One region of the Chelatococcus sp. XZ-Ab1 genome, then DNA from elsewhere that is predicted to be linked to it. Evidence: predicted binding sites of a transcription regulator. Region 1 holds the regulator's gene; each other region holds the start of a gene.

Region 1 (6,551 bases):
GTCAAGCTGACCGAGATCGGCGCCTCCGAGGCGCGCGGCACGGTGCTCGTGCCGCTGGCCAATACCGACGCTGTGACGGCGGGTGGGTGGGACATCCTCACCCTGACCCAACCCGAGGCGAACCGTCGGCTTGACGACCAGGTGGTCGCCTGGCTCGAGGACCTGAAGCAGCGCGGCATGGTAGCGTCGCATTTCGCCAGCCGCTTCTTCACCTCTGGCGACAGCCGCGAGCCGGAGCAGGCGGGTATTCTCGGAGCTCTCATCGGCTCGGCGCTGACCATGCTGGTGACGCTGGTCCTGTGCCTGCCGATCGGCGTCGGTGCCGCCGTCTATCTCGAGGAATTCGCGCCGAAGAACCGGCTGACGGACCTCATCGAGGTCAACATCAACAATCTCGCGGCGGTGCCCTCGATCGTCTTCGGTCTGCTCGGCCTTGCGATGTTCCTCAACTTCTTCGGCCTGCCGCGCTCGGCGCCACTCGTCGGTGGTCTCGTCCTCGCTCTCCTGGTGCTGCCGACGATCATCATCGCGAGCCGCGCCGCCCTGAAGTCGGTGCCGCCGTCGATCCGCGAGGCGGCGCTCGGCATCGGCGCCTCGCACCAGCAGGCGGTGTTCCACCACGTGCTGCCGCTCGCCATGCCCGGCATCATGACCGGCACCATCATCGGCATGGCGCATGCGCTGGGGGAAACCGCGCCGCTGCTCCTCATCGGCATGGTCGCCTTCATCGTCGACGTACCGGGCTCAATCACCGATGCGGCGACGGCGCTGCCCGTACAGATCTACCTGTGGTCGGACCTGCCGGAGCCGCTGTTCCAGGCCAAGACCGCCGCCGCCATCCTGGTTCTGCTCGCTTTCCTCTTTATCATGAACGGTCTCGCCATCCTGCTGCGCCGCCGCTTCGAGCGCCGCTGGTGAGCCGCGTCGCGGGCCGAAGGGAGTTCTCAATGATGACGACGATGCCGAACATCGAGCTGGCGAAGGCCACGGTGGCCGAAGTCGCGGACGAGGCAGCGACGAAGGTCGTGGCCCGCGAGGTCAACGTCTATTACGCCGACAAGCACGCCTTGCACGATGTCTCGATTGACATTCCTGAGAAGGCGGTCACCGCCTTCATCGGCCCGTCCGGCTGCGGCAAGTCCACCTTCCTACGCTGCATCAACCGGATGAACGACACGATACCGATCTGCCGCGTCAGCGGCCGCATCGAGATCGACGGCAGCGACATCTATGACCGGAATCTCGACCCGGTGCAGTTGCGGGCGAAGGTCGGCATGGTGTTCCAGAAGCCGAACCCCTTCCCCAAGTCGATCTACGAGAACGTCGCCTACGGGCCGCGCATCCACGGGCTCACGAGCTCCAAGGCCGACCTCGACGAGGTCGTCACCATGAGCCTCAAGCGCGCCGGTCTCTATGAGGAGGTGAAGGACCGTCTCGCCTCGCCGGGCACCGGCCTCTCCGGCGGCCAGCAGCAGCGCCTGTGCATCGCCCGTGCCATCGCCGTCAATCCCGAGGTCATCCTCATGGACGAGCCGTGTTCGGCGCTTGATCCCATCGCCACGGCAAAGATCGAGGAGTTGATCGACGAATTGCGCGAGAACTACACCATCGTCATCGTCACGCACTCGATGCAGCAGGCGGCGCGCGTCTCGCAGCGCACGGCGTTCTTCCACCTCGGCAAGCTCGTGGAAGAGGGGCCGACGGAGCAGATCTTCACGGCGCCGCAGGACAAGCGGACGCAAGACTACATCACTGGGCGCTTCGGCTGAGGCTGCCGCAGCAACAAGGATTGCCGACGATGACCGATCATATCGTCAGCTCGTACGACGTCGAGCTCGATACCCTGCGCAGCAAGATCGCCGAGATGGGTGGCATCGCCGAGAAGATGCTGGGCGATGCGACGATAGCCCTCGTGCGGCGCGATGCAGCCCTCGCCCAGGCGGTCATCGCCGTTGACGAGCGGCTCGATGCCCTGCAACACGACGTCGAGGAACGCGCCGTGCTCACCATCGCCAAGCGCCAGCCGATGGCGGTCGACCTGCGCGAGATCGTCTCCGCCATCCGCGTGGCGGGCGATATCGAGCGCGTCGGCGACCTCGCCAAGAACACCGCCAAGCGTGTCGTCGCCATCAGCAACGAGATGCAGCCGCAGAAGATCGTCGGTGGCGTGCAGCACATGAGCGACCTCGTGCAGGCCCAGCTCAAGGATGTGCTCGACGCCTATGCGCAGAAGGACACGGCCCGCGCGCTCGACGTGTGGCAGCGCGACGATCGCATCGACGCGCTCTACACCTCGATCTTCCGCGAACTGCTGACCTACATGATGGAAGACCCGCGCAACATCAGCTTCTGCACGCATCTCCTGTTCCTCGCCAAGAACATCGAGCGCATCGGCGACCACACCACCAACATCGCCGAGACCATCCACTATCTTGTCACCGGAAAGCCGCTCGCCGCCGAACGGCCGAAGAGCGACGACTCGAGCTTCACCACCGTGCCGGTCTCCGGCCGGCAGTAAGTGTCGATCACGCGCCAGCGTCCACCACGGAAGGACCGATGGGACCCCGTATCCTCATCGTCGAAGACGAAGAGCCGCTCACACTCCTCCTGCGCTACAACCTCGAGGCCGAAGGCTATACCGTCGATGCCGTCGCGCGCGGTGACGAGGCCGAGGTGCGCCTGCGCGAGCAGGTCCCGGACCTCGTGCTGCTCGACTGGATGCTGCCGGGACTGTCCGGCATCGAGCTATGCCGGCGCTTGCGTGCCCGCCGGGAAACGGAACGGCTGCCCGTCATCATGCTCACCGCCCGGGGCGAGGAGGGCGAGCGCGTGCGCGGTCTCGCGACCGGCGCGGACGATTACGTCGTCAAGCCCTTCTCCGTACCGGAGCTCCTGGCGCGCGTGCGTGCCCTGCTGCGCCGCGCCAAGCCGGGCCATGTGGCCACCGTGCTCACCGCCGGCGATATCGAGCTCGACCGCGAGACCCGGCGCGTACGCCGTTCTGGCCGCGAGCTTCACCTCGGCCCCACCGAGTTCAAGCTGCTCGAGTTCCTGATGCAGAGCCCCGGCCGTGTCTTCACGCGCGAGCAGTTGCTCGACGGCGTCTGGGGCCACGACGTCTATATCGACGAGCGCACGGTGGACGTGCATGTCGGACGCCTGCGCAAAGCCATCAACCGGGCCCGCAAGCCGGACCCGATCCGCACGGTGCGCGGCGCCGGCTATTCCTTCGACGAGACCTTTTCGCACGCGGAGTGAAGCGCGATGCTGCCGCCATCCCCCGGTGCGGCCAGCAAAGAGGCCGGAGCGGCCCGCTCCGGCCTCTTTGCTGGCCGCTTCTGTCCCCGGTCAGGAGCGCATCACCTTCTTCTCGCGCCGACGGTCCGCCGCCGGCTGGTAGGCGATGCGCGCATGGTGCGCGCAATAGGGCATGCCGAGGAGGGAGCGCGCGCCGCAGAAGCGGAAGTCCGGCGTCGTCGGGTCACCCATCGGCCAGCGGCACATGGCTTCCCGCAGCTCCATGATGGTCACGCGCTCGCTCAGCGGCACGACCACCTCGTCCTGGGGCTGGAACTGTTCCTGCGGCACCGCCTCGGTCTCGAGCTCGGGCGCCGCGGCGAGGGCTGTGTTGCCGCGCACGACGGTCTGGCCCGATGGCTGCGTCATAGGATGGCTCGGGCTGCGTGTGTGCGCGGCCTTCCGCGGCCGGGAGGCCGCCGGTGCCGCCGACTTGGCGCGGCCGGAAAGCCCGAGGCGATGCACCTTGCCGATGACGGCATTGCGCGTCACGCCGCCGAGCTCAGCGGCGATCTGGCTGGCGCTAAGGCCTTCGGTCCAGAGCTTGCGCAGCAGCTCCACCCGCTCGTCGCTCCAGGTATTGCTCTGATCGCTCATCGCTCTCTCCGCCCGGCTCGTTCCGGCGCGCGCAAGGGGAGCGCGAAAGAGGCTCTCGCCTCGTCGCATCCTGCTGCAGGTAGCGCCGATAGGGAATTGGCCACACGATATGTCGTGGTCTGTGGCTCGGAAGCTACAATATGAGGGAAGGCACGAGCAAGGCTTCGCGCCGGCCGATCTGCGTTTTCCCCAAGATCGTGACAGCAATCGGGCGCCGGCTGATCGATCGTATCAATGCGATTGAATTGACAGTCCCTGTGACCCATCTAAAATTGTGGACGGTGCCGCCCCTGCCCGGGCGGCACTTTGATTTTCGGGAAAATCCGAGGCGTCCGGCGGCAGGCCGGCGCCTCATCGCGGAGACGAGAGACGTGACTTCGCCGCTTCTGCAGACCTATGCGCGGGCCGACATCGAATTCGAGAAGGGCGAGGGCGCGTGGCTCGTGACGCGAAGCGGCGAGCGATACCTCGATTTCGGCGCCGGCATCGCTGTCAACGCCCTCGGCCATTGCCATCCGCATCTCGTCGAGGCGTTGACCGCGCAGGCCGGCAAGCTCTGGCACACGTCGAACCTCGTGCGCATCCCCGAGGGCGAGCGGCTCGCCCAGCGGCTGGTCGATGCGACTTTCGCCGACAATGTCTTCTTCACCAATTCCGGCGCCGAGGCGCTGGAATGCGCCATCAAGATGGCCCGGCGCTACCATTCGTCCAAGGGCCAGCCCGAGCGCTTCCACATCGTCACCTTCGAGGGCGCCTTCCACGGCCGCACGCTGGCGACCATCGCCGCCGGCGGCCAGAAGAAATATCTCGAGGGCTTCGGCCCCAAGGTCGAAGGCTTCGACCAGGTCGCCTTCGGCGACTGGGAGGCGCTCGAGGCCGTCGTCGGCCCGCAGACCGGCGCCATCCTCATCGAGCCGATCCAGGGCGAGGGCGGCATCCGCGCCGTCGCGCCCGAGGCGTTGCGCCGCCTGCGCAAATTCTGCGACGAGCGGGGCCTCCTCCTCATCCTCGACGAGGTGCAGAGCGGCGTCGGCCGCACGGGCAAGCTCTTCGCGCACGAATGGGCCGGCATCACGCCGGACATCATGGCGGTGGCCAAGGGCATCGGCGGCGGCTTCCCCATGGGTGCCTGCCTCGCCACCGCCGAGGCGGCGAGCGGCATGACCTATGGCGTTCACGGCACAACCTTCGGCGGCAATCCGCTCGCCATGGCGGTCGGAAATGCGGTGCTCGACGTGGTGCTGGCGCCCGGCTTCCTCGATCAGGTGGCGCGGACCGGCCTGCTCCTCAAGCAGCGCCTTGCCGCGCTCAAGGACAGGCATCCTGGTGTCATCGCCGAGGTGCGCGGCGAGGGGCTGATGCTCGGCCTCAAGTTGGCCGTGCCGAATACGGAATTCGTCGATGCGGCGCGGGCCAACAGGCTCATCGTCATCGGCGCCGGCGATAACGTGGTGCGGCTGCTGCCGCCGCTCACCATCGGCGAGGCCGAGGTGAGCGAGGCGCTGGAACGCCTGGAGGCGACCGCCGCGGCCGTCGAGGCCGCCCGCTCGGTCGAGAAGGGAGCGGCGTGATGAGCGGCTCCGTGCGCCACTTCCTCGACCTCACCGATTTCACGCAAGACGACCTGCGCCAGGTGCTCGACGCCAGCGCCGCGCTGAAGGCCGGGCGCCGCAAAGGCCAGCCGCCGAAGGAGAAGCCGCTCGCCGGCAAGGTGCTGGCCATGATCTTCGACAAGCCGTCGACGCGCACGCGCGTCTCCTTCGACCTCGCCATGCGCGAACTCGGTGGCGAGCCCCTGATGCTGACGGGCAAGGAGATGCAGCTTGGCCGCGGCGAGACCATCGCCGATACGGCGCGCGTTCTGTCGCGCTATGTCGATGCCATCATGATCCGCATCCTCGATCACGAGGCGATGCTGGAGCTCGCCCGCCATGCCGACGTGCCGGTGATCAACGGGCTGACGAAGCGTTCGCATCCCTGCCAGATCATGGCCGACGTGCTGACCTTTGAAGAGCATCGCGGCCCGATCACGGGCCGCACGGTCGCCTGGTCGGGTGATGCCAACAACGTGCTCGCCTCCTGGGTGCACGCCGCGGCGCGGCTCGATTTCACGCTCAACATCGCGAGCCCGCCGGAGCTCGCCCCGCCCGAGGAGGTCATCGCCTTCGCCCGGCGGGAGGGCGCGCGCGTCAATGTCACGAGCGACCCCTTCGCAGCAGTGGAGGGGGCCGATGCGGTAGTCACCGACTGCTGGGTGTCCATGGGTGACGAGGACGAAGGCCGCCGCCACAACCTGCTGAGGCCCTATCAGGTCAACGGCAAGCTGATGGCCGCTGCCGCCAGGGATGCCATTTTCATGCACTGCCTGCCGGCGCACCGCGGCGAGGAGGTGACGGACGAGGTGATGGACGGGCCGGCTTCGGTCGTCTTCGACGAGGCGGAGAACCGCCTCCATGCACAAAAGGGTATTCTGGCTTGGTGTCTGGGAGCAATCGCGTAATGGACATGGCTGCGCCGCCGGCCGGCGACGACCGCGTCTTGCCCTTCGCGGTGGAGGGGCTCGACGTGCGCGGCCGCGTCGCCAGCCTCGGGACGAGCGTCGACACGATCATCGCACGCCACGACTATCCCCCCCCTGTCTCGCGCGTGGTCGGCGA
Region 2 (6,551 bases), on a different contig from region 1:
ATCGGCGCCCGGCGCGATCCCATCACGCATCTCCACATCCCGGGGCTCTCGGACCTGCCTCTCGTTGGGCGTCTGTTCTTCGGCCAGGATGCCTTCGTCTACGCCTCGCTCCTGCTTTGTCTCGGCGTCGGCTGGTTCCTGTTCCACACCCGCAAGGGCCTGTTGCTGCGGGCGGTGGGCGAGAACCAGACCTCGGCCCATTCTCTCGGCCTGCCGGTGCTGCGCGTGCGCTTCGTCGCCATCCTCTTCGGCGGCGCCTGCGCGGGCCTCGCGGGGGCCTATCTCTCGCTCGTCTATACGCGCTTCTGGTCGCCGGGCATGACCTCCGGGCGCGGCTGGATCGCGGTCGCGCTCGTCGTCTTTGCGGCTTGGCGGCCCGGCTGGACCTTCTTCGGCGCCTATCTCTTCGGGGCGGCGACGGTGCTGCAGCTCCATGCGCAGGCGGCGGCGATCGGCATCCCGTCCCAGGCGCTGTCAGCCTTGCCTTATCTTGCGACGATCGTCGCGCTCGTCGTCCTCTCGCTCGGTCGGCGGCGCGACACCGGTGCCCCGGGTTCGCTCGGCGCACCTTTCGTGCCGGACCGGTAGCTTGCTAAGTTCGTCCGTCCCGCCGTGCCGGAGAGGGGACGTCGCAGGGGGCGGCGTCCTGCGGGCGGACAAGACCAGCCCCCATTCGAGTGACAGGGACCCACGATGAAGCGTCTATTCACCCATCTTCTGGCGACGGCGGCCATGGCGCTCGTTGCCGGCGCTGCCAGCGCGCAGGACAAGCTCAAGGTCGGCTTCATCTATGTGGGGCCGGTCGGTGACCACGGCTGGAGCTACCAGCACGATGTCGGCCGCAAGGCCATCGAGAAGGCGCTCGGCGACAAGGTCGAGACGAGCTACGTCGAGAGCGTGCCGGAGGCCGATTCAGAGCGCGCCATCGAGCAGCTCGCCCGCACCGGCCACAAGCTCATCTTCACCACCTCCTTCGGCTACATGGAGCCGACGCTCAAGGTGGCGAAGAAATATCCGGGCGTGAAGTTCGAGCACGCCACCGGCATCAAGCGCGCCGACAATGTGTCCACCTATGCGGCGAAGTTCCATGAGGGCCGCTATGTCATCGGCCAGATCGCGGCCAGGATGTCGAAGACGGGCGTCATCGGCTATGTCGGCGCCTATCCGATCCCCGAGGTCGTCGCCGGCATCAACGCCTATTTCCTCGGCGCCCAGTCGGTGCGGCCGGACATCAAGATCAAGGTGGTCTGGGCCAATTCCTGGTATGATCCGGGCAAGGAGGCGGACGCCGCCAAGGCGCTGCTCGACCAGGGCGTCGACGTGATGGCCCAGCACACCGACAGCCCGGCGCCCCTGCAGGCGGCCGAGGCGCGCGGCCATTTCGGCTTCGGCCAGGCGTCGGACATGATTCGCTTCGCGCCCAAGACGCAGCTGACCGCGATCGTCGACAACTGGAACGACTATTACGTCGCCCGCACCAAGGCCGTGCTCGACGGCACCTGGAAGTCCGAGGACACCTGGGGTGGCCTCGACAGCGGCATGGTGAAGATGGCGCCCTACACCAACATGCCGGATGATGTGAAGAAGATGGCCGAGGAGACGGAGGAGGCGATCCGTTCCGGCAAGCTCAATCCTTTCAAGTGCCCCGTATTCAGGCAGGACGGCAGCGAGGTGGAGTGCAAGGGTGGCGCGGCTCTATCAGACGAGCAGGTGCTCGGCATGAATTTCTATGTGAAGGGTATCGAGGACAAGCTGCCGCAGTAGACGGCGGCAGGGACTGCAGGCGGAACGGCCGGCGCAAAGGCGCCGGCCGTTTGCGTCTTAACGGAGCACTCAGCCGGCGATCTTGCCGCCGCCCCGCTTCGTGATGGCGACAATCGACGGGCGAGGCGGCATGCCGTCCTGGAAATCCGGCCACCGCGTCGCCGGATCGTCGAAGGTCGAGATGCGGCCGAAGGCCGACCAGTCCTTGCCATCGTCGCCGGGGTGCTGCACGGCGACAAAGAAGGTGGTGAGGTCCGGCGTCGGCATGGGGCCGCAGAGCTCCGCACCCGCCGGGCAACGGAAGAACAGCTTGGAGGTGCCGCGCGCCGCGCCTTCCGTGTCGAGAGCGAAAAGCCCGTCGGTGCGGCCTGTGCTCTTTTCGGACATGCCGTCCGTCGACACCCACAGGCGCCCCTCGCTGTCGATGGCGCAGTTGTCCGGCATGCCGAACCAGCCGTCCTTGCTCGTCGCCGAGGAGAATGTGGCGCCGACGTCGGCGATCGAGGGGTCGCCACATTTGACGAGGATTTCCCAGGTGAACTTGCGCGCCGCATGATCGCCGCCCTCCGGCAGCATCTCGATGATGTGGCCGAACTCGTTGTTGGCGCGCGGATTGGCGGCGTCGACCTGTTCGGCCTTGCGGCGCGCGTTGTTGGTCAGCATCACATAGACCTTGTCGGTCTGCGGATTGGCCTCGACGTCCTCCGGCCGGTCCATCTTGGTGGCGCCGAGGAGATCGGCGGCGCGGCGCGCCTCGATGACGACATCGGCCTGGCTGGCAAAGCCGTTTGCCGCCGTCAGCGGCCCCTCGCCGAAGACGAGCGGCAGCCATTCGCCAGTGCCGTCGGCGTCATAGCGGGCGACATGCAGCGTGCCCCTGTCGAGCAGGTCCATGTTGGCGGCGCGGTCGGCCGGATCGACCCGGCCTTCGGTGACGAACTTGTAGACGTAGTCGAAGCGCTCGTCGTCGCCCTGGTAGACGACGAAGCGTCGGTCCTTGTTGACGATGTTCGCCGCGCCCTCGTGCTTGAAGCGGCCCATGGCCGTGCGCTTCTTCGGCACCGAGGTGGGGTCGAGCGGGTCGATCTCCACCACCCAGCCGAAGCGGTTCGATTCGTTCGGCTCCTTGGCGAGGTCGAAGCGGTCGTAGTGCTGGCCCCAGTTGTAGGAATTGCCGGGCACGCCGTAGCGCTTCAGCGCCGCCTCCTCGGGGTGGCCGTCGGCCTTGCCCCAGAAGTAGCCGTTGAAGTTCTCCTCGCACGTCAGCCACGTGCCCCAGGGCGTGATGCCGCCGGCGCAGTTGTTGAGCATGCCGCGCACCTTGCGCCCCTCGGCATCGTAGGAGGTCTTCATGCGCTCGGCGCCGGCGGCCGGGCCGGTGATCTCCATTTCCGTCTCGGCGGTAATGCGGCGCGCATATTTCGAATCCGGCACCACCTGCCACTTGCCGTTCACCTTGCGGACTTCGATGACCGAGCCGCCGTGCGCCATCATCTCGATGTCGACGAGCGCCTTCGTCATGTCCTTGAAACGGACGTCCTTGGTGTGCTGGGGCGGGATGCCCGGAAACATCAGCTCCTCGTTGGTGTATTCGTGGTTCACGACGAGGAGGCCGTGCGCCGACGGGTCGGCGGCGCCGGGCAGGGGGATGTAGCCGAGGAAGTCGTTATTGTAGCCGAACTGCCCGGCCTGCGCCTCGGCGCTCTGGCTCTTCGGATCGAACGCCGGCGCGCCGGGCAGCACGGGGTCGCCCCAGCGGATGAGAATGTCGGCGTCATGGCCCTCGGCGACATGATGCCGCTCGTCGACACCCGCCGCCGGCTCCTTGAAGCGGAAGGCCGATGCGTCGGTCTCGGCGCGCGCCTTTTCGGCCGTGGCGAGCGCCAGCGGCGAGACGGTGGCCGAAATGGCGGTGACGGCCAGCGCCCCGCGCATCAGGTCGCGGCGGCTGAAGCGCCGGGCGATGATCTCGCCCATGCTGGGATTGTCGCTCGTGTTGCGGCCGAGGTTCTCTGATTCCTCGTAAGCCTGGGAGCGAGTCAGCTCAGCGTCGGTCATCCTGGGATCCCCCGATGGAAAATCAGCCGCTCACAGTTAGGGCCGGGGCATGTCCGATGGATGACACTACGTCCCGCGATCGACTGTAACCGATGACGCCCGCAGACGACGTTTCTCCATCGGCCATGGCGCCTGCGAGACCCAGGCCACGGTGGAGAAGGACCCTGAAACGAAACAGCCGGGGCCCGAAGACCCCGGCTGCCATATTCCGGTGCGGGCGGCCGGAAGGGCCCCCCGCGCTGCATCAGACCGAGTAGTACATGTCGAACTCGACCGGGTGCGGCGTGTGCTCGAAGCGGATGACGTCCTGCATCTTGAGTTCGATATAGGCGTCGATGAAGTCGTCGCTGAACACGCCGCCGGCCTTGAGGAAGGCGCGGTCCTTGTCGAGGGACTGCAGCGCCTCGCGCAGGCTGGCGCAGACGGTCGGGATCTTCTTCAGCTCGCGCGGCGGCAGGTCGTAGAGATCCTTGTCCATCGCCGAGCCGGGGTCGATCTTGTTCAGGATGCCGTCGAGGCCGGCCATGAGCAGGGCCGCGAAACCGAGGTAGGGGTTCGCCGTCGGGTCGGGGAAACGCACCTCGACGCGCTTGGCCTTCGGCGAGTTCGTCCACGGAATGCGGCAGGAGGCCGAGCGGTTGCGCGAGGAGTAGGCGAGCAGCACCGGCGCCTCGAAGCCCGGGACCAGACGCTTGTAGGAGTTGGTCGACGGGTTGGTGAAGGCGTTGATGGCCTTGGCGTGCTTGATGATGCCGCCGATGTACCACAGGCATTCCTGGCTGAGGTCGGCATACTTGTTGCCGGCGAACAGCGGCTTGCCGCCCTTCCAGATCGACTGGTGCACGTGCATGCCCGAGCCGTTGTCGCCATAGACCGGCTTCGGCATGAAAGTGGCCGACTTGCCGTAGCTCTGGGCCACGTTGTGGATGCAGTACTTGTAGACCTGCATCTGGTCGGCCATCAGCGTCAGCGTGTCGAACTTCATGCCGAGCTCGTGCTGGGCCGAGGCGACCTCATGGTGGTGCTTCTCGACCTTGACGCCCATGGCAGCCATGGCCGCGAGCATCTCGCCACGCATGTCCTGTCCGGAATCGAGCGGCGGCACGGGGAAGTAGCCGCCCTTCGTCGGGATGCGGTGGCCGAGGTTGCCGCCCTCATAGTCCGTGTCGCCGTTGATCGGCAGCTCCGCCGCATCGAGCTTGAAGCCCGTGTTATAAGGGGTGGCCGTGAACTTGACGTCGTCGAAGACGAAGAACTCCGCCTCGGGGCCGACATAGATCGTGTCGCCGATGCCGGTCGACTGCAGGAAGGCCTCGGCCTTCTTGGCGATGCCGCGCGGGTCGCGGTTGTAGGCCTCGCCCGTGGTCGGCTCGAGAACGTCGCAGACGATGGAGAGCGTCGCGGCCGAGAAGAATGGATCGACGGTGGCGGTGGCCGGGTCCGGCATGAGGAGCATGTCGGATTCGTTGATGGCCTTCCAGCCGGCGATCGAAGAGCCGTCGAACATCGTGCCTTCGGCGAAGATGTCTTCGTCGATCATCGACACATCGAAGGTGACGTGCTGCCACTTGCCACGCGGATCGGTAAAGCGGAAGTCGACATACTTGATGTCTTCGTCCTTGATCAGCTTGAGCACGTCCTTAGCGCTCTTCATCATTATCATCCTCTAGTGGAACTGGCCGTCTGCGGCCCGTGGGGTGGCGTAGGTCGGATCAAATCGCGTCCGTGCCGGTCTCGCCGGTGCGGATGCGGATGACCTCCTCGACCGTGGATACAAAAATCTTGCCATCTCCGATCCGGCCCGTCTGGGCCGCCTTGCGGATGGCCTCGACCGCCCGGTCGACCATCTCGTCGGCAAGAACGATCTCGATCTTCACCTTGGGCAGAAAGTCGACGACGTATTCCGCCCCGCGGTAGAGCTCGGTATGGCCCTTCTGGCGGCCGAAACCCTTGGCTTCGATGACGGTGATACCCTGCAGGCCGACGTCCTGAAGCGCCTCCTTCACCTCGTCGAGCTTGAAGGGTTTGATGATCGCTTCGATCTTCTTCATGCCGTGCAGCCTCCGCAGGATCAGTCAGTGCAAACAGCTCGTGTGGCTCTTACCATCAAAGCCGATCGGCCTGCCACGGGGAATTGGCCGCTCCCTGCCACGCAATGTTGCAGCCAGACGACATTTGGAGGCTAAAAATTGTGCAGATGCTACTTTTTTCATCGACCCCGGCGAGGGGGCTGCCATCGCAGCGGCAGAATGCCCGATGCTTGAGCTCATGACCTGCGCCGAGATGGCTGCGGCGGATGGGCGCACCATAGCCGGTGGCACGCCGGGCATCGTGCTGATGGAACGGGCGGGGCAGGCGGTGGCCGAGCGGGTGCTCGCCGGGGTGGCAGGACCCCAGCGCATCGCCGTTCTCTGCGGGCCCGGCAACAATGGCGGCGACGGCTTCGTCGTCGCGCGCCTGCTCGCGGCGGCGGGCCACGATGTGGCCGTCCACGCCCTCGTGCCGCCGGACCGGCTGACGGGTGACGCCGCCGAGGCGGCCCGCGGCTGGCAAGGCGAGGTCCTGCCGCTCGCGGGCTGGCGTGCCGACGGTGTCGATATCATCGTCGACGCCATCTTCGGCGCCGGGCTCGCGCGCGATATCGCCGCGCCGCTCGATGCGGTGATCGCGGCAGTGAATGCCGCCAGCGCCCAGGTCGTCGCGGTCGACGTGCCCTCCGGCATCGACGG
Region 3 (6,551 bases), on a different contig from region 1:
CGAGCCCCCGCCCCACTGTGCCGATGAGCGGCCCCAGGCGCGCGAAGAGAGCAATCTCGGCGAGGACGCCAAGCGACCACAACAGGCCGATGGCATTGCCCGAAAGCCCCTGCCCGCGCCAGTGCAGGGTGCCGAAGGCGTAGATCATGGCGTGGCTCGCCTGCACGCTGGCTGCGGCCATGACGAGCGCCAACAGCGCCCCGCGCTGCCGACGCGGTGCATGGGCGACGCTGGGCGCGCCGACCGGTAGCTCTTGCCCGCCACTCGGCGCGGCGAGCGCCGCCACGGCCCCGAGGCCCGCCACCGTCGCCAGCAGCCAGACGAAGGCATCCGCCTTCAGGACCGTCAGCAGGACCCCGCCGGCGAGATTGGTGACGAGGAAAGCGACCGAGCCCCAGAGCCGGATGCCGCCGTAGCTCAGCCGCGGCCGCCCGTGCAGATAGGCCGTGGTCGTGACATCGGTCAGCGGGATGAGCGGCGCCATGCACAAGCCGACGAAGACCATCACGGTCATGATGCTGGCCAGCCCCCCGGTCTGTGCCAGCAGGACATAGGCAGCGAGAAGGCCTGCGTTTACAATGGCGAGCAGCACGCCGGCCGGCAGGTGCCGGTCGGCCAGCGCGGTGATGAAGGGCGTCGCGAGGATGCGCACCACCATCGGGATGGCGAGGACGAGACCGATGGCCGCCGCATCGAGCCCGCGGCTTTCGAGCCAGACGGGGAAGAACGGCAGATAGAGGCCGGTGCCGACGAAGATGACGGCATTGAGCAGACACAGGCGAACGAGGCCATCCATCGGAAGGCTCCCCGCGCCGGCATCCGGCGCGTCGAACGGCGAATCGCGGCATCGGCCGCAATCGAGCCGTAAGGGATCGTTCAGATGCTTGCACTAGCCTGTCGCCTGTCGTCGCTGTGCTGAGCGGCGGCGCTGCGTGTGAGTGAAACGAGTACGGACGGGCCGCATGACCGAAAGCGACAAGCCGCTCGACGATGCAAGCTACGAGGCCATCGAGGCCGCGGTGATGGAGAGCGAGCGCGGGCGCTGGTTCCTCAACGAGTTCGCGCGCCGCAACCGCAACAGCGACACGCTTTCCGTGCTGCGGGCGATCGAGAAGATGCAAGGCGCCATTCCCGGGCGCTCGCCCCGGCTCGTCTATCTCGAATCCGAGATCGCGGATATCGCGGCGCTCGTCGCGACCGGGCAGGCCGCGATCGCAGCCACGCGGCGGGACGATCCCGTGCCTGAGGCGGACGAGAGCACCGATCCCGTGCTTCGCACCGCCCGCGCCGCCGCCGACGGCATGGCGAACGCCACCGAGCAGATCCAGGACCTTGCCTGGGCGCTGCGCGAGCGTGGCGCCGAGGAGACGCTGTGCACCGCGCTGGAGAAGCATGCCGGCGACCTGCACACCCTCGGCCTGATGCAGGACATCACCGTGCGCCGCCTCGGCCAGGCGCTCGCGCTCCTCGCCAGTGTCGAGCAGCGCCTGCGCGGCCTCGCCCCGCGCGAGGAAGCGCCCCGCGCCGGACGCGACAAGCCCGACGTCGTCGTGAGCCTGCCCGGTGGCAGCGACAACGGCCTGCGCCGCCGACGCACCGACGCACCCGCCCGCATGTCCGCTGCGCCGGAAACGACCTCGCAAACATCACGCCCGGACGATGCCGCGAGCCATCCGGCTCAACCAGCGCAGGAGGCGTCGCCGTCAGACGAACCGCCGGTCGCGCGGACCGCGCCGAGCCCGGGAGAGGTGCAGCCCGCACGGGTGCGGCGCTATGCCGGCAATGTCGTCTTCGTCGATCCCGGCAACACGCGCCGCGGCAGCGCGGCGCTTGCCCGGGACGAGGCGCCACAGCCCGTTCCGCAGCGGCAGGAGACGGCGCAGAAGAGCGACGAGCCGCGCTTCGAGCCGTCCGTGCTCGCCGCCTTCGACGCCCTGAGCTGGCAGGAGAAGCTGCGCCGCTTCACCTGAGCGTGTGGTCAGGCGGCCAGCGGCACGCCGCCCGCCGAGGCGTTCGCCTGCACGATGTTGTCGAAGAACTGGCCCGCGCTCGCCCGCCAGCTGTAGGTGAGCGCCAGATCGCGGCAGAGGCTGCGGTCGATGTCGAGCGCCGCGAGCGCTGCGGTGCGCAGGTCCATGTCGAGGACCCCGCAGCCGGTGCCCCCCACCACGTCGAGCGGGCCGGTGACGGGGAAAGCGGCGACAGGCAACCCGCTGGCCAGTGCCTCCAGCAGCACGATGCCGAACGTGTCGGTCAGGCTCGGGAAGACGAAGACGTCGCTCGCGGCATAGACCTCCGCCAGCGTCTCACCCGTCAGCGTGCCGAAGAAGCGCGCCTGCGGGAAGCTCTGTTGCAGGCGGGCGCGCGCCGGCCCGTCGCCCACCACCACCTTCGTGCCCGGCAGGTCGAGCTTGAGGAAGGCCTCTAGGTTCTTTTCCACTGCGACGCGGCCGACATAGAGGAAGACCGGCGCTGGCACGCCGAGCGCGCCACGTGCATCCGCCCTGGGGCGAAACAGGTCGGCGTCGACGCCGCGCGACCAGCGCATGATATTGGCGAAGCCGCGCGCGCCGAGCTCCCGCGCCAGCGTCGGCGTGCTCACCATGACGCCCGCGCCGGCGTTGTGGAAGCGTCGCAGGGCGGCGTAGCCCCAGCGCTCGGGCACCGGCAGGCGCGCCGACAGATATTCCGGAAAACGTGTGTGATAGCTTGTCGTGAAGCCACGGCCCTCGGCGAGGCACACGCGCCGCATGGCGAGCCCGATCGGCCCCTCCGTCGCGATATGGACGAAATCCGGCTTCAGTTCGGCGAGCATGCGACGCATCCGGCGGGTGCCGGCGAGTGCCAGTCGGATTTCGCCGTAGGACGGCAGGGGCACGGTCCTGAAGGCGTCGGGCGTGACGAAATGCACGTCCGCGCCGAGCGAACAGGCATGGGCCGCCACGTTCTCCAGCGAGCGCACCACGCCGTTGACCTGCGGACGCCAGGCGTCGCTGGCGATGACGACGCGCATCATGCCGCCACCCTGGCCGCCTTCGCGGCGCGTGGGGGCTGGTCGGCAACCGGTTCGCCCGCCATGGCAGCGCGCTGCGGCATGCGTCCGGCCCAGTTGAGGATCTCGAGGCTCCCGTCGTAATGCTCGACAAGCGCGGTGCAGGATTCCACCCAGTCTCCGGTATTGATGTAGCTCACGCCGAAATCCTCGTGCATCGCGGCATGGTGGATGTGACCGCAGATGACGCCGTCCACCTCGTACCGCCGCGCTTCCGAGGCGAGCAGTTCCTCGAAGCGGCCGATGTAGTTCACGGCATTCTTGACCCTGAGCTTGGCCCAGGCAGACAAGGACCAATAGGTCAGACCGAGCCGCCGCCTGACGACGTTGAGATAGGTATTGATCGTCAGCGCCGCGCCGTAGGCCCAGTCCCCAAGAAGCGCGAGCCACTTGGCGTGGCGCACCACAAGGTCGAAGTGATCGCCGTGGATGACGAGATAGCGCTTGCCGTCCGCCGTCTCGTGGATGGCGTGTTCGACGATGTCGATGCCACCGAAATTGCTGCCCACATAGTCGCGCAGGAACTCGTCGTGGTTGCCGGGCACATAGATGAGGCGCGCCCCCTTGCGCACCTTGCGCAGCAGCTTCTGCACCACGTCGTTGTGGGCCTGCGGCCAGTACCAGCCCGACTTCAGCCGCCAACCGTCGATGATGTCGCCGACGAGGAAGACCGTGTCGGCATCATAGTGGCGCAGGAAGTCGATCAGCAGCTCCGCCTGGCACCCCTTGGTGCCGAGGTGGACGTCCGAGATGAACAAGGTCCGGACGCGGACAGCGTCGCTTTCTTGGGACACGGGGGCAGATCCGTCCGTCTGATCGCGTTGACCCTAAAGAGCCGATTCACATCTCACTTTGATGACGTGCTCCGTTCCCGTGCCCCCGGCGCATGACAGGCTTGCCGCGGCGGGCCTTGGGCAAGCCGATGTTTCGTGGTTTGGTTACGCCTGTATCCAAGGCGGCAGAGTGTCGTGAATCCCCTCCTAGGCATTGGCCTTAAAGTCCTCTCGGCGCTTTCGTTCACCCTGATGTCAGCGGGCATCAAGCTCGTCAGTACGGCGTTTCCGACCGGGGAACTGGTCTTCTTCCGCTCCGCTTTCGCGCTGGTGCCGCTCCTCCTGTGGCTCGGCTGGCGCGGCGAGTTGATCGACGCGGTACGCACGAAGAACATCCTCGGCCACGCCCGCCGCGGCGTCATCGGCTCCACGGGCATGTTCTGCGGCTTCTTCGCCTTGTCGTTCCTGCCCCTGCCCGATGCCATCTCGATCGGCTACACGGCACCGCTGATCGTCGTCATCCTCGCGGCGCTCGTGCTGAAGGAAACAGTGCGGGTCTATCGCTGGACGGCGGTCGCCGTCGGCTTTGTCGGCGTGCTCATCATGCTCACGCCGCATTTCCAGTCGAGCGTGCTCGTCAACGGTTTTGGCGACGGCGCGGCCATCGGTGCCGTCTTCGCGCTGGTCGGGGCCTGCTGCGCCGCGGGCGCGACGGTGGAGGTGCGCCGGCTCATCAGCACAGAGAAGACCGGCGCGGTCGTCTTCTACTTCTCCATGCTGACGACGCTGCTCGGCCTGTCCACCATCGTGCTCGGCTGGAATGCGCCGACCTTCACAGAGTTCTCGATCCTCGTCGGCATCGGCATTCTCGGCGGCCTCGGGCAGATCCTGCTGACGCAGAGCTATCGCTATGCCGATGCCTCGCTGGTCGCGCCGTTCGAATACACCACCATGATCTGGGCCATCCTCATCGGCTGGTTCATCTTCGGCGAGCTGCCGGTGCCGGCCGTCATCATCGGCTCGTCCATCGTCATGGGCTCCGGCCTCTTCGTCATCTGGCGCGAGCATCGCCTCGGCCTCGAGCGCCGCCGCGCCAACGCCGCCGCCCCGCCGCGCGCCACCTGAGCCGCGCTTGCATTGCACGGCGAGCCGCCTTAAAGCCACACTGATCTCCTTGGGGTGCCCATAAGGCCGGGCTGAGAGGCGCAATGCGTCAACCCACCGAACCTGAACCGGGTCGTGCCGGCGGAGGAATGCGAGATGCGAAACGACGGGCCCCCGCCCGGGCGGACGGACAGGACCATGCGATCCGGCGATTTCTCCGCCCATGTCGCCCACGAGATCCTCGTGCGGTTGCGCGGACGGCAGCCGCGTGTCCATGCCATCACCAATGCGGTGGCGAAGAACTTCACCGCCAACATGCTGCTCGCGGCCGGTGCCGTGCCGTCCATGACCGTCGTCGCCGACGAGGTCGCCGACTTCACGCGCCGCGCCGATGCGCTGCTCGTCAACCTCGGCACCCTCGATACGGAGCGCCGCGCCGCCATCCCGCTCGCCATCGCGGCGGCCGAGGACGCGGCCCTGCCCTGGCTGCTCGACCCGGTGTTCGTCGACGCCTCGCCCCGCCGCCTCGCCATCGCCCAGCAGCTTCTCGCCCGCAAGCCGAAGGTGCTGCGCGCGAACGCCGCCGAGTTCGAGGCCCTGGCGCGCCGGCCCGCGGACCGCAAGGGCGCCATCGACCTTGCCCGCGAGCGCGGCTGCATCGTCGCCCTGACCGGGCCGACGGACATCGTGACCGACGGGCGGCACTCGATCTTCATCGCCAACGGCCACCGGCTGATGGCCCGGGTCACGGCCATGGGCTGCGCGGCCACCGCTGTGGTCGCCGCCTGCCTCGCCGTGAGCGACGACGCGCTTCTCGCCACGGCCTCCGGGCTTGCCATCATGGGCATCGCCGCCGAGGTCGCTGGCGAGAAGGCCGGCGGGCCCGGCACCTTTCCGCCCCTGCTGCTCGATGCGCTCGACGCGCTGGACGACGCGGCCATCGCCGCCCGGCTGAGGTGCGAGCAATGAAGGTCGACCTCAGGCTCTATGCCATCCTCGATCCGGAGCGCACGCGCGGCCGGAACCTGGCCGACCTCGCCCGTGCGGCGGCCACAGGCGGCGCTACCCTCGTCCAGTACCGCGATAAGCACGCCGGCACGCGCGACCTCGTCGCCCGCGCCCGCGCCATCAAGGCGGCCCTCGCAGGCACCGGCGTGCCGCTGCTCGTCAACGATCGGGTCGACGTCGCGCTCGCTGCCGGTGCGGACGGCGTCCATGTCGGCCAGGACGACATGGACGCCGCCGATGCCCGCCGCCTGCTCGGTCCGCAGGCCATCATCGGCGTCACGCTGAAGACGCAGGCTCACCTCGGGGAGCTCGCCACCCTGCCGGTCGACTACGGCTGCATCGGCGGGGTCTTCGCCACCGGGAGCAAGGACAATCCCGATCCGCCGGTCGGCCTCGCCGGTCTCGCGCGACTCGTCGACAGCGCTCGCGGAACACGGCCCGGCCTGCCCGTCGGCGCGATCGCCGGCATCGATGCGACCAACGCCTCCGCCGTCATCGGCGCCGGCGCCGACGGCATAGCCGTGATCTCTGCCCTCTTCATGAGAGAGGACGTGGAGGCGGCAGCACGCAAGCTGCGCGGCATCGTCGACGGGGCGCTTGCGGCTCGCGGCGCG

The links. Region 1 encodes PhoB, which activates phosphate uptake and scavenging genes when phosphate is short. Its sites were predicted from a motif close to TGTCATNNANCTGTCAT; they were not measured.
Region 2: a site for PhoB is predicted at 3,872-3,888, ahead of P2T65_RS15905 (PhoX family phosphatase). Genes of this name have one in related genera too.
Region 3: a site for PhoB is predicted at 3,897-3,913, ahead of P2T65_RS02660 (UDP-2,3-diacylglucosamine diphosphatase). Genes of this name have one in related genera too.

What each region holds. Positions count from the first base shown of each region.
Region 1 is NZ_JARKII010000007.1:169,529-176,079, forward strand. Features, by position in the region: gene pstA (phosphate ABC transporter permease PstA) at 1-918, shown strand, start outside; gene pstB (phosphate ABC transporter ATP-binding protein PstB) at 960-1,769, shown strand; gene phoU (phosphate signaling complex protein PhoU) at 1,799-2,518, shown strand; gene phoB (phosphate regulon transcriptional regulator PhoB) at 2,557-3,258, shown strand; gene P2T65_RS12295 (GcrA family cell cycle regulator) at 3,349-3,894, opposite strand; gene P2T65_RS12300 (aspartate aminotransferase family protein) at 4,266-5,465, shown strand; gene argF (ornithine carbamoyltransferase) at 5,465-6,394, shown strand; gene P2T65_RS12310 (Hsp33 family molecular chaperone) at 6,394-6,551, shown strand, end outside.
Region 2 is NZ_JARKII010000010.1:162,437-168,987, forward strand. Features, by position in the region: gene P2T65_RS15895 (ABC transporter permease) at 1-588, shown strand, start outside; gene P2T65_RS15900 (BMP family ABC transporter substrate-binding protein) at 694-1,764, shown strand; gene P2T65_RS15905 (PhoX family phosphatase) at 1,834-3,822, opposite strand; gene glnA (type I glutamate--ammonia ligase) at 4,067-5,476, opposite strand; gene P2T65_RS15915 (P-II family nitrogen regulator) at 5,535-5,873, opposite strand; gene P2T65_RS15920 (NAD(P)H-hydrate dehydratase) at 6,079-6,551, shown strand, end outside.
Region 3 is NZ_JARKII010000001.1:546,583-553,133, reverse strand. Features, by position in the region: gene P2T65_RS02675 (MFS transporter) at 1-796, opposite strand, end outside; gene P2T65_RS02670 (hypothetical protein) at 963-1,970, shown strand; gene P2T65_RS02665 (glycosyltransferase family 1 protein) at 1,979-3,013, opposite strand; gene P2T65_RS02660 (UDP-2,3-diacylglucosamine diphosphatase) at 3,013-3,846, opposite strand; gene P2T65_RS02655 (DMT family transporter) at 3,982-4,950, shown strand; TPP riboswitch at 4,991-5,097, shown strand; gene thiM (hydroxyethylthiazole kinase) at 5,128-5,898, shown strand; gene thiE (thiamine phosphate synthase) at 5,895-6,551, shown strand, end outside.